Linked DNA regions of Methanococcoides sp. AM1. The protein of the gene in region 2 binds, or shares a complex with, the protein of the main gene of each other region. Links are inferred from orthologs where the notes say so. Each region holds a gene or a part of one and is shown on either strand. Other genes may lie near its edges.

Region 1 (4,236 bases), on a different replicon or contig from region 2:
TCGACATAATGGCACTCGCACCAACAACAAATGCAGCAATCGGAAAGATCATCAAAGACACAAAGAGGACTGTAGCTGTCAACCTTGCAGGTATCGAGAAAGGTCTCGCAACCGGCAAGTATGGTGGTAAAGGACGTCAGATTCTCGGACGTGAACTTGAGTATGATATCGTAGGGAACGCAGATGCTATCGCAGAGTCTGTTGCAAACCTTGTAAAGGTAAGCGACGACGACGACACAAACGTAAAAGTGATCGGTGGCGGAAAACAGCTTCTTGTGCAGGTTCCAAGCGCAAGGACAGACGCTGGTGCTGACTTCGTTTCAGGAAGTACAGTAAGTGCAGCAGCTGTTGTACAGACCATCATTGATACATACAACACCGACATGTTCGATGCACCACTCGTAAAGGGTGCTGTCTGGGGTAGCTATCCACAGACCATGGACATGAGCGGCGGTAACGTTGCATCAATTCTCAGCATACCACAGCAGAATGAAGGTCTCGGTTTCTCACTTAGGAACATCATGACCAACCACGTCGCTGCTATCACAGGCAGAAAGGCACTCAACGCTGCTGCACTCTCCTCAATATACGAGCAGGCAGGTATGTTCGAGATGGGTAACGCAGTGGGTTCATTCGAGAGACACCAGTTACTCGGATTCGCATATCAGGGTCTTAACGCTAACAACTTCGTCTACGAAACTGTCAAAGAGAACGGCAAGAACGGTACAGTCGGTACAGTCATCGACACCATTGTCGAGAAAGCAATCGAAGCAGGTATCATTGAGGTAGACCACAAGGCACCATCCGGATACAACTTCTACAAAGCAAATGACGTTTCCATGTGGAACGCATGCGCAGCAGCCGGTCAGCTCGCAGCTACACTCGTAAACTGTGGAGCAGGCAGAGCAGCTCAGAACGTATCATCAACCATCCTGTACTTCAACGATATACTCGAGAAGGAAACAGGTCTTCCAGGCTGTGACATGGGTAGAGCACAGGGTACTGGAGTCGGATTCTCTTTCTTCAGCCACTCAATCTATGGTGGCGGTGGACCAGGTATCTTCAATGGTAACCACGTTGTAACAAGACACTCCAGAGGATTCGCAATTCCTTGTGTATCCGCTGCATGTTCACTTGATGCAGGTACTCAGATGATCACCATCGAGAAGACATCAGGACTTGTCGGAAATGTGTTCGGTTCAATCGAAGAATTCAGAGAGCCAATCAAAGCAGTTGCAGGGGCACTCTAAATAAAGAGCTCTAACAGATCTTGAAGGTAATCAATAATGGTCGATTCTGCATCAAACACAGAGAACCTCATACAGATCGAGATATTTCCACGAAGGTTACTCAGCCCGGAAACCGCACAGGAACTACTCGTCGAACTGAGCAAAATAGAAGGCATCACAAGGGCATTCGTACAGGGCCCAAGACTTCCAGTGACCGTACCATACGGTCCTGCGACAGGACAGGATGTCAACCATAAGTTCAGTGACACGATCAGTATCGGTGAAACGGACATTAGCTTGGCTGTGATCGTTGGCCGCATAAGGCTGGAAGTCCTCAACTCTGAAATAAGAGACAACATCAGGGAAGTTTGTGAGCGAATACTCCCGATGGGACTCGAGTTCAGGGAAGGACTTTTCTTACAAAAAAAGCAGACCGTCTCCGACTATGCAAAACGTGGTCCTGGAGCAGATCCGACAGTCCTTGGACTGGCAGATCCGAAAGGCAAAGTGGGTAATCGTATTTGTACCTTAAATCCAGCGGAATGATGTTAAATGTTTGACCGGGAAACACAAGTTGTAGACTGCAGGCATGGAATGGGCCTGGGACGCGGTGGAGGGCTTGCACAACGCGGCACTCTTTCCGAGACCGGACGCCCTGATGTCATCACCGTCGCAATGAGTCCCGGCAGACGTCACATCACAAAACCGATATGTGAACTCACATACGGTATGCGCAGGGAGGATATACAAGTCAGTGTCCTTGTATTGAACTCAGGATCAGGAATTCCTGATACACCAATGAGATCAGGCGCATTCGGGATAACACCTGAAGAAGTTGCGCAGATATCAAGGCATAAGCTGGCAGTTATCCATACAGGGAACATACGAGACCATGTGGTCAAAAAAGTAAGAGAAATTCTAAAGGATGCAGAGGTCCCGGCAATAATCGTCTGTCAGACAAATGTCGACTTCGAGGATTTTGCCAAGGGAGGAATTAAGACCAAATTTGTGAAGCCTAAAAATAACGAGACCCTAACAAAAGGAAAAGTTATGGATATTGTGTCAGGAGTCACAAGAGGAGAATCATGTTCAAGAGATAAGTTGAACGAACTTGTGAAATCCGTAAAGAACACAATGAGATCTATTGATAACTAAGGAGTGTATAATATGGCATACGAAGCACAATATTATCCAGGTGCAACATCCGTTGCAGAAAACAGAAGAAAGCACATGTCCGGAAAGGTCGAAAAACTCAGGGAAGTCTCTGACGACGATCTTACATTAGTACTCGGACACCGTGCACCAGGTAGTGACTACCCAAGCACACACCCACCACTCGCTGAGATGGGTGAACCAGAATGCTCAATCAGAGAAATGGTCGAACCAACACCAGGCGCAAAAGCCGGTGACAGGGTAAGGTACGTTCAGTTCGTTGACTCAATGTACAACGCACCATCAACACCATACTTCAGGTCCTACGCAGCAGCAATCAACTACAGAGGTGTCGACCCAGGTACACTTTCCGGTCGTCAGGTCGTTGAAGCTCGTGAGAGAGACATGGAAGAGATCGCAAAGTTCCAGCTCGAGACAGAAATGACCTGTCCAGCACTTGCAAGCCTTCGTGGCGCAACTGTCCACGGTCACTCACTCCGTCTCCCAGAAGATGGAATTATGTTCGACATGCTCGACAGATGCCGCCTTGAGAATGGCGTAGTTATCATGCACAAGGACCAGGTAGGAAGGGCAATCGACAAGAAGGTCGACTTTGGAAAGCCAATGTCAGAGGACGAGGCTGCCAAGAGAACCACAATCTACCGTGTGGACAATGTCGCATTCAGAGATGACGCAGAGGTCATCGAATGGGTCCACACAATATTTGAGAAGAGAACCGCATATGGATTCAAGCCAGAGTAATCGAGGTGAGATAAATGGCAGATGATAGAAAGAGATTGTTCCAGAAAGATTTGGAAATCAAATTCACAAAAGAACACGGCGACAACAAGATGGAAGGCGGAGAGATCACTGACAAGAAAGTGACATACTACCGTCTTGGTGTTGACCAGAACCCAAGAAAGGTCGAGATGAAGAAAGCTGGCCAGGATATGGCTGCAGCGAGGGGACTCGTTGGTTACAACCCAATGATGCACTGTGGTGGTATACCACTCGGTCAGAGAGCACTCACACCATCCTTCATTTCCGGCACTGACATCATGGTCGAGTCCGATGACCTCCACTACGTCAACAACGCTGCAATGCAGCAGATGTGGGATGACATCAGAAGAACCACAATCGTCGGTATGGACATGGCTCACGAGACACTCGAGAAGCGTCTCGGTATAGAAGTCACACCAGAAACCATCAACCACTACCTTGAAGTGCTCAACCACGCACTCCCTGGTGGAGCAGTTGTTCAGGAGCACATGGTCGAAACACACCCAGCTCTTGTAGATGACTGTTACTGTAAGATCTTCACCGGTGACGACGAACTTGCAGATGAGATCGATGACCAGTTCCTCATCGACATCAACAAGCAGTTCCCAGAAGAGCAGGCAGAAGCACTCAAAGCAGCTATCGGAAAGACAACCTGGCAGGCAGCACACATCCCAACCGTTGTAAGCAGAACAACAGATGGTGCACAGACCTCAAGGTGGATGGCAATGCAGGTCGGTATGTCCTTCATCGCAGCATACAACATGTGTGCTGGTGAAGCAGCAGTAGCTGACCTTTCATATGCAGCAAAGCACGCTGGTGTAATCTCAATGGGAGATATGCTTCCAGCAAGACGTGCACGTGGTCCAAACGAGCCTGGTGGAATTTCCTTCGGTCACATGGCTGATATCGTTCAGACAAGCCGTGTCGACGCAGAAGACCCAGCACACGTAGCTCTCGAGGTAGTAGGTGCAGGATGTATGCTCTACGATCAGATCTGGCTTGGTTCCTACATGTCTGGTGGTGTCGGATTCACACAGTATGCAACCGCTGCATACACCAACAACATCCTTGACGA
Region 2 (4,254 bases):
TGCTATTGTCAGGAACGAGATACGCAGGTATATTTTCCAGAACTCAGGTCTTCCTGTCATCAGTTATTCATTTACGGAACGTACCACGGCAGCTACTCTGCTGACCCGTCTGGAAGCACTGACCACCATTGCGAGAAGGAAGCACTTACTTGCAAGAGAACATCAGGTTGGCATTACTGCCGGAATCGATTCCGGTTCTACCACAACCAAGGCAGTTGTGATGAAGGACGATAAGATCATCGGTGAGGGCTGGGTCCCGACCATCAAGGTCCTTGAAAGTGCTGATACTGCTCTGCAGCAGGCACTGGACCAGGCAGGATTGAAGAGGGAGGATATCCAGGCAATAGGCACTACAGGATACGGTCGTTTCCTGATAGGTGAGCATTTCAATGCTGACCTTGTGCAGGAAGAGATCACTGTAAACTCAAAAGGCGCCGTCTATCTTGCAGGCAAGCAACAGGGCAGTGCAACAGTCATCGATATTGGCGGAATGGACAACAAGGCCATATCCGTACAGGATGGCATTCCCGGAATGTTCACAATGGGCGGTATCTGTGCCGGTGCTTCCGGTCGTTTCCTCGAGATGACCTCTAAACGTCTTGGTGTTGAGATCACAGAACTTGGTGACCTTGCTGTGCGGGGTATGGAAAAGAACGTGGAGATGAACAGTTACTGTATTGTTTTCGGTATCCAGTCCCTTGTGAACTCCCTTGCAAAAGGCTCGATCCCTGAGGATGTAGCCGCTGCAGCCTGCCATAGCGTGGTGGAGCAGATATTTGAACAGCAGCTTCAGGAAGTGGAAGTTAAGGAACCACTCATCCTTGTGGGCGGTTCTTCTCTTATTGCAGGTGTTCCAAAGGCCCTTGGCGATCTCTTGAAGATCGATGTGCTCGTGCCTCCACATTCGCAGCTTATCGGTGCTGTGGGTGCAGCACTTCTTGCATCCGGTTTTGTAAAGGGGTGATCTTCATGGAACCCCTTGAGATATTCATTGTAGAGACTACCGAGCCTTCTGAGGCAAAAGCATACGAAAGCATCATGAAGGATGTTATTTCCGAGCTTGCTTTTGTGAGGACCATCGGAAGGATAAAAGTGAGGATAAGGCCTGAGGATTCATTGTTCATGATGGCCCTCATCCTTCGTAGAGGCCTTCCACCTATAAAGGCGAAGGAGATCTCTGATACTGAGATAGACAGGCCCGGATCAAAAGTGATCATCACTGTAACGGATGAGAAGACGATCCCTCAATTCCTCGAAAAACTATGGGCACAATTTGGAAGGGCGAATGTCATACAGCCCCAGAGGAATCTGATCGAGGTGATCTCTGATGACCTGAAAGCAGCCGAAGATTCCATCGGTGATATCGTTGTGGATGATCCGGAAAAATCTCTTCGTGAAAGGCTTGCGGATATGGCAATACGTGCCACTCCCGAGGGGTTCAGGATACGTTATCACTCTTTTGATAATGGCAGGTTCATATTTGTGGCATCTGAGGATACTATGCAACAGGAATGGATAGATGAGGCTCGTGTAATGCTTGAAGATCTGACAGGAGATGATGTTAATGGCAGCAGTGCTTGAACCATATATCTATGAAGGCGGTATCCACAAACACAGTCTGATTCTCGAGTTGCTGGAAGACCTTGGTGGTTATCTTGTGCAAAAGACACCTGCTTCCACAGAAGTGACCCTTGTAATGCTTATCCCGAAAAAAGATGTTCCTCTTGTGGAAGAGCTTTGCAATAAGTTGCTGGGAAAACTTACTCCTGCACCTCTGACAGGTACCGAGATCGCAGTGGTGTCCCCGACCCTTGCTTCACATCATCTTCCGCACTCAGCATGTGATATTGCGGAGTACCTGCGTCGTGGAGGTGCGAACACCAACATGATAGGCCTTGCAAGGGGGATGGGAAGACGGGTAGCACTTTCTGCAGACTACGAGAGGAGACTTATCAACGAGCATGATGTTGCAGTGTTCTCTTTTGGTACTTTCAAGGATTGCATTATCAACAAGAAGCCAAAGCTCTTTGAAGGGATCGATATTCCAATAATAGTTACTGGTGGCCCGGACCTTGAAACTGGCGATGTTCCCGGGTGTGATATGTATGTGGGATGCATTGGTCGTGTTGCTCACAGGATGAGGAAAGGTCCTGAACTTGATGCAATGGACGTGCTTAATGAAAAGGTCGGTGAGATGATAAATCTCAAGAGGGAAAGGATCTCAAAAGATCCGCTTGTTGTTCTTCCTGCAAGGCTGATGAAAGAGGTACAGGAGCAGATTCCTGATATCCATGATGTTCTGACCCCTGCACCGATCACACTTCAGCTCGATGGGATGAGGGTCAAGTTGCCTTTTGATGAATATCATGAAGCTATTGGTAATATCGAGTTCGATGAAGGCTTCAGGCTTTCGGATATTGCTGATATAATGCCTTCAAAGATGAAAGATTATGTCCTTATAAAGATCAAACGCAGGTCTGAGGTAGGATCAAAAATTTAATAATATTAGTAAATTAGTGAGGATCATTATGGAGATCGAAAAGATCAGAGAGATCGTGGAAAAGGAGCCTGATGAGGCGGTTTCAGAAATACTGGAAGGGGTTAAAGAAAGGTATGGTGAGATACCATATATCCTGAACTTCATGAAGGATATGCCTGACCTTCTGATACCAAAAGTGATGTATGACAATTCCATCATGAGGGAATTCGAAAGACTTGATCCCAAGACCATCGAACTGATATGTATCGGTGTTTCTTCAGCTATTCGCTGTGATCACTGCATGAAGATGCATATCCGTGTGGCACACAGGCTCGGTCTGACAAAAGAAGAGATCTTCGATGCTGTCCTGATCGGTGGTGCAATGTCAAATGCCTCTGTTCTTGCAGAAGGTACCAGGGCTCTTGATCTTGAGTTCAATGGCTCGAAACCTGATGCCGAAGAGGAATGTGATGTCTGTAACATCGCTCCTGGTAATAATGACAATGGCGGTAAGGTCAACAATGAAGATTAACTGTCAATAATATCCTGAACAAAAAATGAGTCTCAACAATTAGTGATGTCTACTTTGGCATTTGGCATCACTTTTCGTTATTTCTATTTTTTTATCTTATCCTTTATTTCTTATCCAAGAATTGGTGTTCCTGAGAGAAGAGCGCCTGCAATGTATCCAAGGATAACTCCTCCATTTAGGAATGGCAGTCCTGCCTGTGGCTTTCCTTTCATGACGAAGATGGTCAGTGCAAAGAACCCTATAATTGTGCCTGCCATTGCTCCAAGGGCAGGATATGAGATAAATCCGGTATGCTCGATGAACACATTTGCTGATACAACAAGAACTGTGGGCATGACCGCATCCCCCAGACCCATGAAGAATGCATCCCTTTCACCTTCTGCTTTAAGGCTGTCTTTTATGAAAGAATAGTTCAGTTTCTTTGGGATGACAAACAGGATGGGCAGTTTCAGGTCCATCACTCCTTCTGCAAGAGCTATCATGTGCTTTGTCTTGTAAACGGAAATGGCATCGTATATTGCCAGCAGGCTCAGAAGCACTATGGCGGGTGCTATCCCGAACGATATTCCGAAAATTGAGCTTGCGGCGGCTGCGATTATAATGCCTGTAATGTCGATGACATACCATTCAGGGTACTTGTAAAGAAGTGCTGTCAGGGCTATTGCAAGTGGAATAGCTATGGCATTGCTCATTGCCTCGTTGAATCCGAGAATGAAGAACATTGGATAAAATCCATAATAGACGGTTGCTGCCACCGCAAGAAGTATTGTGAGTTGTATGACCCATTTCATGTTCCTTTTAATGGCCATAAGCAGCAGGAACGTGAATACGAGAATAAATCCGATGTAATACAATGAATTTGCAGTGGATTCGGGATTTTCCACAGCCCTCATCCCCAGTTCATCCATAGGGGATGCCAGGAAAAGTGCTAAGGACTGTATCACCAGTATCAATCCAGCCATTACTAACATTGGGAGGTAATCCCTGAATGTGTCTTTTTCAGAACTCACAATAAATGCTCCCTTTCTATCAAAATTTCTCTGGAATTCTAAATATCTGCACAGTATTTAATAGTATGTAAGAATTATAATACGTATCATCAGCAAAATATTGCTGCAAGCATTTGTAAATGAGGTAAAATGATGGATACTCGGGACATTGTATTTTCACTTGTGATGGTTGTATCGTCCTTTGTGCTGACCTATGAATGGTTGGGTAGGTTCAAATATAGTCCTGCAAACTC

Evidence for each region. The genes of interacting proteins can lie anywhere in the genome.
Region 1: the proteins of E7X57_RS03175 (region 2) and mcrC are in contact, whole or in part, in a cryo-EM structure (PDB 9H1L), measured with the Methanococcus maripaludis proteins. The link is inferred for Methanococcoides sp. AM1 from one-to-one orthologs. Residues at the interface, in WP_011170365.1 of Methanococcus maripaludis: Arg6, Glu8, Gln30, His32, Val33, Met34, Gln35, Tyr39, Leu80, Ser81, Arg82, Leu85, Pro86, His87, Cys90, Asp91, Ser93, Glu94, Arg97, Lys98, Lys102, Pro103, Asn104, Met105, Ile106, Gly107, Ala109, His110, Lys122, Glu123; in WP_011171501.1 of Methanococcus maripaludis: Arg5, Lys6, Glu7, Gln8, Ile9, Val10, Asp11, Cys12, Arg13, Ala14, Val15, Met16, Gly17, Gly19, Glu20, Gly22, Gly23, Leu24, Gln26, Arg27, Gly28, Thr29, Phe30, Ala31, Glu32, Leu34, Asn36, Thr51, Tyr59, Arg62.

What each region holds. Positions count from the first base shown.
Region 1 is NZ_CAAGSW010000006.1:90,761-94,996, forward strand. What follows is about bases 628-3,582. They hold mcrC (methyl-coenzyme M reductase I operon protein C), read left to right. Parts: upstream 628-1,781; coding sequence 1,782-2,384; downstream 2,385-3,582. Other genes in these bases: mcrB (coenzyme-B sulfoethylthiotransferase subunit beta), read left to right, coding at 628-1,250; mcrD (methyl-coenzyme M reductase operon protein D), read left to right, coding at 1,287-1,775; mcrG (coenzyme-B sulfoethylthiotransferase subunit gamma), read left to right, coding at 2,397-3,143; mcrA (coenzyme-B sulfoethylthiotransferase subunit alpha), read left to right, coding at 3,158-3,582. In the rest of the region: more of mcrB, read left to right, coding at 1-627; more of mcrA, read left to right, coding at 3,583-4,236.
Region 2 is NZ_CAAGSW010000002.1:93,409-97,662, forward strand. Bases 560-3,532 are described here. They hold E7X57_RS03175 (methanogenesis marker 7 protein), read left to right. Parts: upstream 560-1,564; coding sequence 1,565-2,500; downstream 2,501-3,532. Other genes in these bases: E7X57_RS03165 (methanogenesis marker 15 protein), read left to right, coding at 560-964; E7X57_RS03170 (methanogenesis marker 17 protein), read left to right, coding at 970-1,581; E7X57_RS03180 (carboxymuconolactone decarboxylase family protein), read left to right, coding at 2,529-3,011; E7X57_RS03185 (presenilin family intramembrane aspartyl protease PSH), read right to left, coding at 3,122-3,532. Outside these bases: more of E7X57_RS03165, read left to right, coding at 1-559; more of E7X57_RS03185, read right to left, coding at 3,533-4,021; E7X57_RS03190 (hypothetical protein), read left to right, coding at 4,154-4,254.